Regions from separate parts of the Ruania zhangjianzhongii genome, predicted to be linked through region 3. Evidence: riboswitches for the same ligand, from Rfam matches in the RefSeq annotation. Region 3 holds a riboswitch; each other region holds the start of a gene.
The links. Region 3 has a riboswitch for S-adenosylmethionine ahead of FU260_RS04180 (hypothetical protein). Riboswitches for the same ligand answer to the same signal wherever they lie in the genome.

Region 1: linked by a shared signal. The riboswitch ahead of FU260_RS01415 (methylenetetrahydrofolate reductase) and the one ahead of FU260_RS04180 (hypothetical protein) in region 3 are both predicted to bind S-adenosylmethionine.
Region 2: linked by a shared signal. The riboswitch ahead of FU260_RS03530 (aminotransferase class V-fold PLP-dependent enzyme) and the one ahead of FU260_RS04180 (hypothetical protein) in region 3 are both predicted to bind S-adenosylmethionine.

What each region holds. Positions count from the first base shown of each region.
Region 1 covers NZ_CP042828.1:246,837-251,196, forward strand. Annotated here, with positions in the region: gene FU260_RS01395 (sugar phosphate isomerase/epimerase family protein) at 1-660, opposite strand, end outside; gene FU260_RS23965 (hypothetical protein) at 732-1,064, opposite strand; gene FU260_RS01405 (enoyl-CoA hydratase/isomerase family protein) at 1,390-2,433, opposite strand; gene FU260_RS01410 (hypothetical protein) at 2,667-2,885, opposite strand; SAM riboswitch class I at 3,037-3,139, shown strand; gene FU260_RS01415 (methylenetetrahydrofolate reductase) at 3,178-4,101, shown strand; gene metE (5-methyltetrahydropteroyltriglutamate--homocysteine S-methyltransferase) at 4,170-4,360, shown strand, end outside.
Region 2 covers NZ_CP042828.1:761,200-765,559, forward strand. Annotated here, with positions in the region: gene FU260_RS03525 (alpha/beta hydrolase) at 1-140, opposite strand, end outside; gene FU260_RS03530 (aminotransferase class V-fold PLP-dependent enzyme) at 371-1,792, opposite strand; SAM riboswitch class IV at 1,823-1,938, opposite strand; gene FU260_RS03535 (hypothetical protein) at 2,175-2,939, shown strand; gene FU260_RS03540 (hypothetical protein) at 3,199-3,918, shown strand; gene FU260_RS03545 (hypothetical protein) at 4,194-4,360, shown strand, end outside.
Region 3 covers NZ_CP042828.1:890,170-894,529, forward strand. Annotated here, with positions in the region: gene FU260_RS04165 (sensor histidine kinase) at 1-413, opposite strand, end outside; gene FU260_RS04170 (hypothetical protein) at 422-1,489, opposite strand; gene FU260_RS04175 (NAD(P)/FAD-dependent oxidoreductase) at 1,697-2,899, shown strand; gene FU260_RS04180 (hypothetical protein) at 2,896-3,375, opposite strand; SAM riboswitch class IV at 3,414-3,532, opposite strand; gene FU260_RS04185 (RNA polymerase sigma factor) at 3,983-4,360, shown strand, end outside.

The sequences.
Region 1 (4,360 bases), 640 kb from region 3:
GCCGGGCACCAGGTGCTCATCCATCATCGACGCCGTCCCGTCGGCAAGGTGCAGATGGGCCAGGCGGTCGGCGAACACGTCCAGCAGCTCCCGGCTGTTCTGCCGCGCCACCGCTGCGTGGGAGAGGTCGAGGGTGACTTTGTCGTAGTCGTGCTCCGTGGGGTCCCAGCCGGGCAGGTAGGCCTTCATCTCCCGTTTGCGCCCCCGCCAGGGGTACATGTTCTCGACGGCGATCGTCACGTCGCTCCCCTCGTTCAGCTCCCGTACGTGCTCGGCGAAGCCCCGGGCGTACCGGTACTGCCAGCGGAACGGCGGATGCACCACCACAGTCGGGGCGCCCAGATCCTCGGCCAGGGCTACCGTCTGGTCCAGCTTCCCGCCCGGTGAGGCGCCCAGCACCTTCCGGGAGAGCAGCAGCGTGGGTGCGTGGATGCTCCGGATCGGCATTCCATAGCGTGCACTCAGCTTGGACAGGGTCTTGCGATCCTGGCTGGTGGGGTCGGCGAGAACCATCACTTCGATACCGTCGTATCCCAGTTCGGCAGCGATCTCGAAGGCGAACGGAGCTTTGCGGGGATAGACGCTGACCGTAGAAAGGGTCACGGCGATCGAGCTCCCGCCCGGTTGCGGCTCCAGGGTCTCGTCGGCGGTCTCGACCATCCCGTCAGGGTAGCCCGGGGGCCTGGGTGCTGCTGACCGGCCGAGACCGGGAGGTGCGGGCCCTAGCCGCTTCAGGGCTCCACCACGCTCGCTGGCAGGTGGGCGTCGAAGCCGTCGATCGACCGGGCGTTCTTCTGCCTCTGGTACTGCGTCAGCCCGTCCGGACCTCGCCGATCCGCCCAGGAGTGCATCAGGTCGCGCTGGCCGACGAAGTCGTACAACGGCACGCCGAAACCACAGGAGGTCTGGCACTCGGTGACCGTGACGTCGAAGACCTGCCGGGCGCCGAGGAGCGGGGGAAACAGGCCGCTGCACTCGTCCCAGTCCGTATCGTCGGGCTGCACCGCGCGGGCCTGGCCGTACAGCCGCAGGATCCACGGCTTGCCCTCGAAGGCACAGAACATCAGCGTGATCCGCGGGGTCCAGCGCGATGTGCGCGGCGGTCTCGTTGCCGGAGCCGGTGCCGTTCAGCCAGGCCACCCGGTTCGGGCCGAGCACCCGGAACGAGTCCAGGCCTTTCGGGGAGACGTTCACCCGACCGTCGGGTGCCGCGGAGGCAACGAAGAACATCTGCTGGCGTTCGATGAACCGGACCAACTGCGGCTCGAGGGTGTCGTAGAGCTTGGCCATCACCCCATTGTGCCGCGCCGCACCGCCGTGGCTCGTGCTCGTGTGTGGCCTGGCTGGGGTCCGGACCACAGTGGAGTCACACACGAGGCCCGCAGGTGGTCAGGGTTGAGGCAGTGAACCGAACAGTCGCGCCACGTGGGCCGGGTCCACCGCCGCGAGTGAGGCGTGTTGCCACTGTGGGGCGTTGTCCTTGTCCACCAGCAGGGCCCGGACCCCTTCGACGAAGTCCGAGCCGGGCAGGAACGCCGTACCGAGCCGCAGGTCTTGGTCGAGTACCTGAGCAACGGAGCTCATCCCGGTGGCCCGCCGCAGCGCCGCGAGCGCCACAGTCACCGAGAGTGGCGACCGTGAGCGGAGCAGCCCGGAGGCGGCCCGAGCCTCGGCGGCCGGGTGTGTGCTGAGCGCGGCCTCGATCGCCGCAGCGTCGTTGCCGGTGTAGCAGGTGTCGATCCAGGCCCGCTGGGCGATCAGCCCGCTCACCGGTGTCCGATCGCCGACCGAGGCGTCCAGCTCCTCCCCAGCCGCCAGCCGGGCACAGATCGTCGGCCACGCCGCGGGCGCGATGAGTGCATCGGCCAACCCGACGGCGATCGCGTCCGCTCCGGACATGCTGGCCCCGGTCAGGGCCAGGTGCGTACCCACCGCGCCCGGCCCGCGGGACAGGTAGTACAGCGCCCCGACGTCCGGGAAGAACCCGATGCCGGTCTCCGGCATCGCCGCCGTGGTCCGCTCGGTGACCAGCCGCAGGGACCCGTGCGCGGACAGCCCGATCCCGCCGCCCATCACGACCTGGTCCATGAACGCCACATACGGTTTCGGGTAGTCGGCGATCGTCGCGTTCAGCGCATACTCCGCCTGCCAGAACCGCACGGGATCGGCGGAGCCGGTGACCACCCACTCCCGGATCTCTCGCACGTCCGCGCCGGAGCACAGCCCGCGGTCCCCGGCGCCGTCCAGGGCCACGGCGGTGATCGTCTCGTCGTCGGCGAAGTCCTGCAGCTGGCTCGTGATCGCCTCGATCATGGCCAGTGTGAGCGCGTTGATCGGCCGCGGCCGGTTCAACCGGATCCGGCCCAGCGCGCCCTGCCGCGCGACCAGCAGTTCCTCGGCCGGTGCGGTCCAGTCGGGTTCACCGCTGAGCATCGGGACTCCTCAGGTCGGGGCACGGGCGCAGTCTCAGTATGCCCACGCAGTGCCGGCCCTGCAGGCGGGCGCCCGCCGCCACCGCGGGCCAAGTCCCGTCGCCACCCGCGGGTCAACTCCTGCCCGCACCCGCGGGCCAAATCCCGCCCGCACCCCTGGGCCAACCGCGGCGCCACAGCGGGCCACCCCCGGCGCCAGAGTGCTGACCAGGGATCTAGCGGCCGAGCACCGGATCAGGCGCTGCGGCGCTCCTGGTGCAACTGGGCGTCCAGCGCGTCCAGGTCCTCGAGCAGCGCCATCTCCGCTGCATCCAGACCTTCGCCGGCCGCTCGCATTCGCAGTGCGTCCTCACCGTCAGCCACTGCGGCCAGCACGGTGTCCCGCTCGAGCCGCGCCCGGCGGGCCTCCGCCTCGCTCAGCATCGTCCGGTGCTGCTGGTGTGCTCCCACCATGGTGTGCTCCCTTCTCTTCCTTCTGCACCCGAGTGTGCCCTCCAGGTGTGACATTCCCGGGGGACGGCACACGCGAGGTGACGAACGCCGTCGAAAATCTCACGATCCGAAACGCCTTCTCCCAGCAAGTGAAGGCGGGTACGATCGAGGCACACCATCCAGAGCGGCTGAGAGTCCTGGCTCGACGACGCCGCAGCAACCCCCCAACGGAAGCCTCCCGCGGGGAAGGGTGCTACAGCCAGGATCGATGGAGTCGATTCATGAAGGCATATCTTTCCCGGTGGGGGCACCGATGAGTACCGCCCCGCTACTGTCCATGCCCGGCCGTGGTCCGAGCGTCTCGTTCGAGCTCTACCCGCCGCGCACCCCGCGCGGACAGGAGAACGTGCGCCGTACCGTCGCCGCGCTTGCCGAGGCCGACCCGGACTTCTTCTCGGTCACCTACGGCGCCTCGGGCTCGACCCGCACCACCTCCCGCGAGCTGATCGAGGAGATCCTCGCCAGCACCGATGTCACGCCGTTGGCGCATCTGACCTGCGTCGGCGCCAGCGCCGAGGACCTCGGCGAGTACGTCTCCTCACTGCTTGACCGGGGCGTCCGGGACTTCCTCGCTCTGCGCGGCGACCCGCCGGCCGGTGAGCAGGACTGGCACCCGCACCCGGAAGGGCTGACCCGCTCCGCACAGCTGGTCCGCCTGCTCCGCCGGCTCGCCGCCGAGCAGCATCCCGACCAGCAGGTCAGCGTCTCCGTGGCGACCTATCCGGGCGGAACCTACGACTCCACCGGTGCCCCCGTGGTGCACGCCGATGACGTCGCCGCACTGATCGAGAAGCAGTCCGCCGGCGCGGACTTCGCGATCAGCCAGCTGTTCTACGACGCCCGCCACTATGCCGAGCTGGTCCGCGCTGCCCGCGCCGCCGGCGTACACATCCCGATCGTGCCCGGCATCATCCCACTCACCGATCCGAACCGGCTGCGCCGGATGGTCCAGCTCACCGACGTACCGGTGCCCGAGCACCTGCTGCAACTCCTCGACAACGCACCGGACGCCGAGGAGGCCTACCGCCGCGGGCTGCGCGCCAGTGTGGACCTTCTGCACGCCGTGCTCGAGGCCGGCGCTCCCGGTGTACACCTGTACACCTTCAACTCTGCCCGCGCCGTGCTCGATCTTCTCTATCAGTCCGACCTGCGGCGAATGCCGGTCGCTCCCCGCTGAGCACGCCGCCCGGCGCACCCCCCACCCCCTCGCCGCACCCTAGGCGCGGCCGTCTTTGGAGACCCCTGATGAGTCAGCCCCTGCCCACCGCCACCATCCTCGGCTACCCCCGGATCGGCCCGAACCGTGAGCTCAAGCGCGCCCTGGAGGCCTACTGGGCCGGCCGCAGCAGCGCCGAGGAGCTACGCACGGCGTCCGCCGCCGTCCGCCGCGGTACCCGTACCCGCCTCACCGAACTCGGCCTGGACCCGGCCACTGC
Region 2 (4,360 bases), 130 kb from region 3:
CCGGTCTCGGTGCGGTGCACGAGGGTCGCGACCGGGCCCGGGGCGCCGGCGGTGGTCCGGGCATGGGTGCGGCCGACGCCGTCGGGAGCCAACGGCAGGGTTCGGGCCACCCAACCCGGCCCGAGTACATCCTCGGTCATGACCCGCACCCTAGCCGCCACCCTGACTCCGCCACACGTCCGCCAGGGTGTGGTCTCCCTCGGAATCCGGTTGGAAGTGGATTCCGCGCGGGTGCAGGGGCGCGGTGACGGGAGGCGGGGGTCACCGGGGCAGTACGTCAGTGGGGCAGTGGGTCAGTTGCCTCAGTTGCCTCAGTTGCCTCAGTGGGTCAGTGGGGCAGTGCCTCAGTTGCCTCAGTGGGCCAGTTGCGTCAGTGGGTCAGTGCGGAGTCGGCGGCGGCAGGTTCCTCGGCCGGGGGAGTGGCAGGTTCGTCGACCGGAGTGCACGCGCCGCCGGCGGCAGCGGTCGCCAGCACCGACGGTGCACCCACATCCGCGTGCAGGTCCTGCAGCAGCGCGATCGCCTCGGGGAGCTCGCGCTGATCGTCGGCAGGCTGCCAGCGGCCGGCCACCACCTCGTACTGCCCACGCGGTCCGGCGGACAGGTAGGCCTGGAGTGCGCGGAGCAGCCGGTCAATGTGTTCGGCAGTGGTACCCAACCCGATACTGGCCCGCAACCCCGCACTCAGGCCGCGCCCCGTGAGCAGTGGATGGGCGCAGAACCGGCCGTCCCGCACCCCGATGCCGTGCTCGGCGGACAGGTAGGCCGCGACCAGCCCGGCATCGTGACCGGGCAGAGTGAAGGAGACTACGGCTACCGGCTCGGTGGCATCGGGCCACAGGTGCAGCACGTCGGCGCCGTCGATCGCCTCGAGGCCGGTCACCAAGCGATCCCGGAGCCCACGGTCATGTGCGGCGAGCTGCTCGCTGACCTGCCCCAGCTGAGTGCAGGCGACCCCGAGCGCGAGCGCGCCGATGACGTTCGGGCTCCCCGCTTCGTGCCGCTGCGGGGCCGGCTCCCACGTGGTGTGGCGTACCTGCACCTCGGTGACGGCACCGCCACCGGCGAGGTAGGGCGTGCCCTCATCCAGCCAGTCCCGCCGGCCGACCAGGGCACCGGCGCCGTAGGGCGCGTAGAGCTTGTGCCCGGACAGTGCCACGTAGTCGGCACCGGTCTCGGTGAGGGAGAACGGCCGGTGCGGGGCGAGCTGGGCGGCGTCGACCACCACTCGGGTGCCGGCAGCGTGCGCAACCTGGACCACCTCCGCCACCGGCAGTGCCTCACCGGTCACGTTGGAGGCACCGGTGATGGCCAGCAACCGGTAGTTGTGGGTGGCCAACGTGCTGGCCACGGCGTTCAGGGTCTCGGTGACCGTGGCCCGGGCGGTGATGACGTCCGCACCATGGCGCTGCCAGGGGAGCAGGTTCGCGTGGTGCTCGATGTCCAGCACCAGTACGCGGGCACCGTCCGGGACGCAGCCAGCGAGCAGGTTGAGGGAGTCGGTGGTGTTGCGGGTGATCACCACGACGTCGTCGGCGCGGGCGCCGACGAATGCGCCCACTGCGGCGCGGGCCTGCTCGTACAGCGCTGTGGACACCTGGGACAGGTATCCGGCACCACGGTGCACGCTCGCATAGAGGGGAAGGGCGCGATCCACCGCGTCCCCGACAGCGGCCAGGGCGGGGGCCGACGCGGCGTAGTCGAGATTGGCGTACGGCACGGACGTGGCGCCGTCGAGCGGGTGGGTGAGCGGAACCTCGGTGTGCTCACCGAGAAGCGGGAGAAGAGCCATGATGATCCTCCTGTGGTCCGACGGACCAGAGGCCCGCGCTTGCCGCACGCCACCTCGGCGCCGGCCAGGTCGTCACCCGGGGCACCCCACCGCGGTTGGAGGGTTGCCGGCCAGCGAGCCGGGGCTTCGCGCTGGCGCTCATGACCTTGAGAACAAGCATGCCACAGCCCGGCGGCGGTGCCACGTACCAACCGGACCCGGTCCACGATGTGGTCAGCCTTGGCGTGCAGGTTCACCTGCGGGTGCGACGACGGCCGGCGATGGGTCCTCCTGCCCATTTTGCTCAACCCGGGTGCAGTTCTACGCTGCTCGTGGGGCCGCGGTAGCTCTTCGATCCCGAAATGGGGGGATGTGGGGCACCGCCAGAGGGAAGGAGAGCTCCGTGACGAGCACATTGATGACTGGTGCCCGCAGGGCGACGGCAGTCGCTGCTGCCGCACTACTGCTGGTGGCAGGGTGTGATGACGGCGCCGACCAGGCGGCACCGCCGGAAGCGCCCGCTGAGCAGGAGACCGAGGCCGCCGGCGAAGAGCCGACCGACGCCGCCGAGGATGCACCCGATGACGGTTCGGCTGAGGAGGAAGGCGCCGACGCCGGGGAGGACGCGGGCGGCGAGGACGAAGCAGGCAGCGACGGCGAGGAGCCGGCTGAGGACGCGTCGGCCGAACGGATCTCCGGCGACCCCTGCACCGACCTCAGCGCGGACGAGGTGGGCGGGGTGCTCGGCAACGAGGTCGGCGACCGCGAGGAAGTACCCGGCCAGGACGCGCCAGCGCCCGAGGGTGCCGGCGGCGAAGGCATGGTGATCTGCGCCTATCACGCGGACACTCCGGACGTCCCCTCGGCAGTGCTCTACTGGGTGATGCCGATGGACTACCCCGACGAGATGCCGGAAGACGTGCAGGCGGAGCAGGACGAGAACCGGGTCAGCCAGTTCGTCGCCGGAGGTGAGGAGATCGACGTCGAGGGCGCCTCGCAGGCCACGGTGGAGATCAGCAGCGGTGGCAACGTGATGCAGGTCACCATCATGGCCGCTGTCGGTGGCGCGGTGCTGAACACCAGCCTGGTGGCCGAGGACGGCGCGCTCGACGAGAGCGACATCGCGACGGCGGTCGAACTCGCGGAGCTCGCCATCTCGAAGGCCTGACGGTGCGGTCCCCGAGGGCGGGGTGACGCCGTCTTCGAGGGTTCGAGGGCTTCCTCTCGCCCGGCCGAGCATTCACCGGCAGGGGCCGGGCTCCGCGCGCACGTCCGCAGCCTGGCCGGTGGCCGTGATGGGCAGATCACCCCATCGCGGCCACCGGCGCAGGGTGGTTACTGTACGAGTGGGCCGTACAGGCGGCCGGGTTCCGAATATCCGGCCGATCAATGCCTGGTGCGCGCAGGGAGACTAGGGAGACAAACAGGTGAAGACTTCGACAGTGCGTGGCGTGCGTTCCGCGGTTGCTGCCAGCGGTGTCGCGCTGCTGATGTTCGTGGCCGGCTGCGGTGGCTCGGACGATGCCGGCGACGGTAACCGCGACGAGCAGTCCGCCGAGGCCGACGCGAACGGCGAGGAGCCGGCGGAGGACGACTCGGCCGCCGAGGAAGAGCCCGCTGAAGATGACGCGGCCGCCGACGAGGAGCCGGTGGAGGACGACTCGGCCGCCGAGGAAGAGCCCGCTGAGGACGACGGCGGTTCCGATGCGGCCGCATCCGGTGCGGTCGCCCCCGGTGACGACTTCGACCCCTGCACCGTGGTCGATGCTGCCGGCGTGTCCGACGCTGTCGGCTTTGAGGTGGAGGACGGCCAGTCCGACGAGCTCATGGGCGGCATGAACTGCACGTTCGTGGGCACGGGCGGCGACCCGACCAGCGTGCTGGTGCAGTGGATCCCGGTGGAGACCGAGCTCGACGTGATGATCGAGAGCGTGGGGTCCACGTACGACAACATGAGCGACCCGGAGGAACTGGACCTACCCGGTGCTGCGGATGCACGCGGTTTCACCGCTGAGGTGATGTCGCAGGAGGCCGCGGTGGTCTTCTCCCAGGTCGACGGCGGCGTGTTCCAGGTGATGGTGATGTCCCCGGACGGCACGGTGGAGGGCGCCACGGCGCTGACCGAGCTGACCCTCTCCAGCATCTGATCCATAGTGTTCGACTGAAGGGCCGCCGCCGGGGACACCTGGCGGCGGCCCTTCCGCATGTCCACAGCCAGATGTGCACAGCGAGAGGTGCGCAGCGAGGTGACGCGGCGCACGCCTTACCCGTGACGTGGTGTGCGTGCTCACACCCCTTACCCCCGAACAGGGGAGGGAGCGGGAGAAGGTAAGGCCCGCCGTCGTGATCCGGCGTGATCGGCTGATGCCGGGAGCGTGTTCCTCAGCGGAAGTGTGGAGGCACTACCACCGAGGAGCACGCCATGGACACCTACGCTGACGGCTACACCAACTACCGGGCCGACCTGGAATACCGGCGCGAGCAGCTCGTGGCCGGCCTCGACGCCGGTCGCAAGGCGCGCCGGAACCGGCGCAGCCTCCGCTCGATGCTGACCAGCGCCACACCCGCGGGCAGCAATCGTCCGGCTCG
Region 3 (4,360 bases):
ACACCTACCAGCGCGACGCCCAGCGCACCGAGGGCCACTGTGCGACCCACCTGACCGGCCACGGTGTACAGCATCAGGGCGAACACCATCGAGCTGGGCAGCAGCACCGTGGCGTAGGCGAACCCGGTCGGATCCTGCAACGGAGGCAACAGCACCAGCACCAGCAGCGCCGCCGCGGCCACCAGGTACGCGATCACCGGGGACCGCCGCCGCCAGAGGATGCACCCGTGCAGCACCAGCAGGCACCCGGCCGCCACCGGCACCACCGGCTGCGGATTCACCGCACTGCGCAGCAGGCTCGCCGACATCGGGCCAAGCACCACCGCAAGCAGTACGGCCAACGCGGCGTCGGCGACCATGGGGCGGGCGAGGAGCGCATCGAGCGTCGCTCCGCGGCTGGCAGGGGCGGTCATCGGCCCCATTATCGACTGTCACCGCTGAAGTACAGGCCGTGGCCACGCCGGAGCAGGTAGGCCAGCGCGGCCACGGTCAGTGCCGCGGCCCAGATCGGCCAGAGCATCTCCGGCAGCCAGGCACCCAGCTCCGTCTCCGCGCCCGGAGGGCCGATCTGTACACCGGCAATCACCTTGCGGATGTACATCAGGCCCGCCGCCGCGATCGGCACCGCCACCGCCAGTGCGGCCCACGCCGGCCCTCGAGCCGGGATCTCCCGGCCACGCAGCACCGGGACCCACCGGGGCCAGACCTCACCCCACCGCTGCACCAGGCCAAGGGTGAGTACAGCGCCGATCAGGGCGAGCGTGCCCAGACCTGCACCGATCGGAGTGATCTCGCTGATCGTGGCCAGGAACTCCTCACTGATCCCGACCGGGACACCGAGCAGCCAGCCGAGCCGCGTGGTCGCATACCCGATCGGCACGACCATCGCCACGGCCACCGCCACCCGACCGACCCGCAGTGCACGAGCCGGATCGACGTTGTGCAGGCGCGCCATGACCTGGCGCATCCCGAGCACGGTCAGGCTCACTCCGGCGACCATCATCAGCAGCAGGTTGACCGCGGGCCAGTTCGCCATCGCCGCGATAGTCGCACCGTCGATGCTGCCAGTGGCCAGCGCCACCAGCATCACCGGGAGGTAGCCCATGGTCATCAGGATCCGCACGTCGGTGAGTACCACGGCCAGCACCAGGCCGGTGATCACGGCCAGCACCGCGGTGGCCCGGTCGGTGTGCCCACGTACCAGCCGGAGGGTGAGGATCCCCATCCCGACGGCGATCCCTGCGATGGTCAGTCCGCTCACCAGGGCGGTGGTCTGGTCGAGCAGGCTGGTCGCCGGAATGAGCGTGCTCTGCCCGGCGAACGGGTATCCCGGGCCGCCGAACGCCCAGACGATGCCGAGCACGGCGTAGGCCAGCGACCAGGCGCCGGCGACCAGCGCCGGGAGGCGGCCGCGCCGGTCCGTGGTGAGGCGGACGGAGGGCGCCCGATCACGGCCGGCGCGGCGTGGAACAGGGGTGGTGGTCTTCATGTCTCCACCCTCGCGACCGGCCGCCGGTGGGCACATCGTCACCGAGTACCGACCCCGTCCTCCGCAGGAACGACCCGCACCCACCGGCGAGGCTGACCCATGCCGCGAACTCGTGTGATGTCGAACCCGGTGTCAGAGTGGGGGCAGCGCTCCGCTCCGCCTCCGACCACGGAGCAGCCGGGGCGCGCCGATCCCTAGGAGAAGAAGATGACCCATGTTGACCTGCTGATCGCCGGGGCTGGACTGGCTGCCGCATCGCTGATCGACGAGCTCCGGGATCGGGGCGACGACCGCTCAGTACTTCTGGTGGGTGACGAGGGCGAGCGCCCCTATGAGCGGCCACCGCTGTCCAAGGAGGTACTGCTCGGGCAGGAGCCGGTGGAGTCGGCCTACGTGCACGATCTAGCGCACTACGAGACCCACGGCGTGCAGACCACCTTGAGCGACGCCGTCGCCGGTATCGCCCCGGACAGCCGGAGGATCCAGCTGGCTTCCGGTACCGAGGTGGGCTATACCGATCTGGTGCTCGCCACCGGCGCCACCCCGCGCAGGCTGCCGATCGACGGGATGGATCTGCCGGGAGTGCACACGCTGCGCCGGATCGGTGATGCCGAGGCGATCAAGGCGACCTTCGGCGAAGGCAGGCGTCTGGTGGTGATCGGTGCCGGCTGGATCGGCCTCGAGGTAGCCGCGGCCGCCCGGCAGGCGGGTACTCAGGTGACCGTGCTGGAGGCGGCAGACGTACCGTTGCAGGCCACGATGGGTGCCGAGCTCGGGAGCTACTTCGCTCGGCTGCACACCTCCCGCGGCGTGGACCTGCGCACCGGGACCGCCGCAACCGCGATCGAGGGTGCGGACCGGGTCACCGGAGTGCAGGTCGACGGAAAGACGCTGCCGGCCGATACCGTGCTGGTGGCAGTCGGCGCGGCCCCGAACACCGGACTCGCCGAGTCGGCCGAGCTGGATGTGGAGAACGGGATCCTGGTGGACGAACGGCTGCGCGCGGCGGACCACATCTACGCGATCGGGGACGTGGCCCATGCCGTGAACACCGCACTCGGGCAGCGGGTGCGGGTGGAGCACTGGGACAACGCGATCCGGCAAGGCAAGCTCGCCGCGAAGGTCTTGATCGGCACCGACGAGGTCTACGACTGGCAGCCCTACTTCTTCACCGACCAGTACGACCTGGGGATGGAATACGTCGGTCGTGGACTGCCGGAGGACCGCGTGGTGATCCGCGGTGAGCTTGAGTCCGGGGAGTTTCTCGCCTTCTGGCTGCGCTCCGGGGTGCTCACCGCCGCGATGAACGTCAATATCTGGGACGTCTCCGATCAGCTGCGCGCGCACATCGGCCGCGAGATCGCACCGGAGCGGCTCGCCGATGAGGCGGTTCCGCTGGCCGACCTCTAGCCGGCCGCGCCAGGGCGCAGATGATCGAGGGGGAGTGCACGTCCGGTGTGGTTGTCCACCGCGGCCCTTCTCGGCTCGGCGTGCCAGAGGCTCGGGTGGGCCGGTGCGGGAACGGCACCGGAACCGTCGCGGTGCACCACGTTGAACCAGCCTGCGGGTGAGCCCAGCACGTGAAACTGCTCGTGCAGCCGCACCGGCGCCCCAGGGCAGAGCACGTCGGTGAGGGCGGTGTGGGACCAGATGCGGGGGTGGGCCTCGGCGTCGAGATAGCTCAGGTGCAGCCAGCCACTCTGCATCCCGCGGAGGACGGCGTCCCGCCAGCCCCACGGTGTCTGCGCCACCAGCTGGGCCTGGATGATGTGAACCCGGTGGCCGGGCCGGTAGCTGGTGCAGCGCGGCTCGACGCACTTCGTGGGTGCGGCGGCGGTCTGCGGGGTGTTGGCAACGTTCGCCATGTTCCCGGTGTTCTCCGGCATGGTCGTACTCCACGTGGTCGTGGCTCCCGGCGCCGCCGGGACCCGTCGTGACGTTGGCCGGACGGCCCGCGCCCAGGTCTTCTCCGGAAGGCACCGTGCCAGGTGGCGCGGTTGCCGCTCGACCACGTCCGGAGGCGTGCGGCCGAGGCTCTTGACCAGTGGGATCGAGGGTAGCTCGAGGGCCCGACATCGACGGCGGAGCGGTCCTGCACCAGGTGTGCGTCAGTGGGTGGTGTCTGGACCCAAGGGTGCCCGGCCCTGCAAGCCGGCGGGCCGGAAGCGGCGACTCGTGGACCCGGTAGCCGCCGAACGGGTCGCTACGGGGTGATTTCGACGCGCCCGGTACGTCAAAACGACACCACAGCTCGATGAACGCCGAACGCGCGAGCCCCCACTCTCTGCGGAACGACCCCCGGTGGGTGTCCTCGCATCGGATGGTGGAGTGGACCACCACGATGGGCGCTGACCTGCGCACACGCTCACGCACCACATCCATGACCCACACCCTCCTGCACTAGTGCGCCATCCGGGCCCCGTGCAACGATCGGGACCGCGAGGACATAGACACGATGAGGTCTGTGGTCGAGCGGAATCCGGGGAGGTGGCGATGACCGACGCCGAGGAGGCCGGCGCACCGCCCCACCCTGCCCGCGCCGGGGGAGTGCGCGAGCGAGCCTGGTTCGACGACCTGTTCGCCACGCATGTGGACGCCCTGCACCGATACTTCGTGCGCCGCGGCGCCGGGCCGGATTCCGAGGACCTGTGCGCCGATGTGTTCGCCACCGCATGGCGCCGCCGCGCCGACCTGCCGGACGAGCACGAGCTGGCCTGGTTGTACCGGACAGCGGGCTACCTGCTGGCGAACTTCCGGCGCAAGGGTCGGCCCGAACCGATGGAGCACCTGCCCGAGGACGACGACAGCGAATACGCTGCCGACCCGGCCGACCTTGCCGTCGAAGACGCCTTGGTGCGGGAGGTCCTCGCC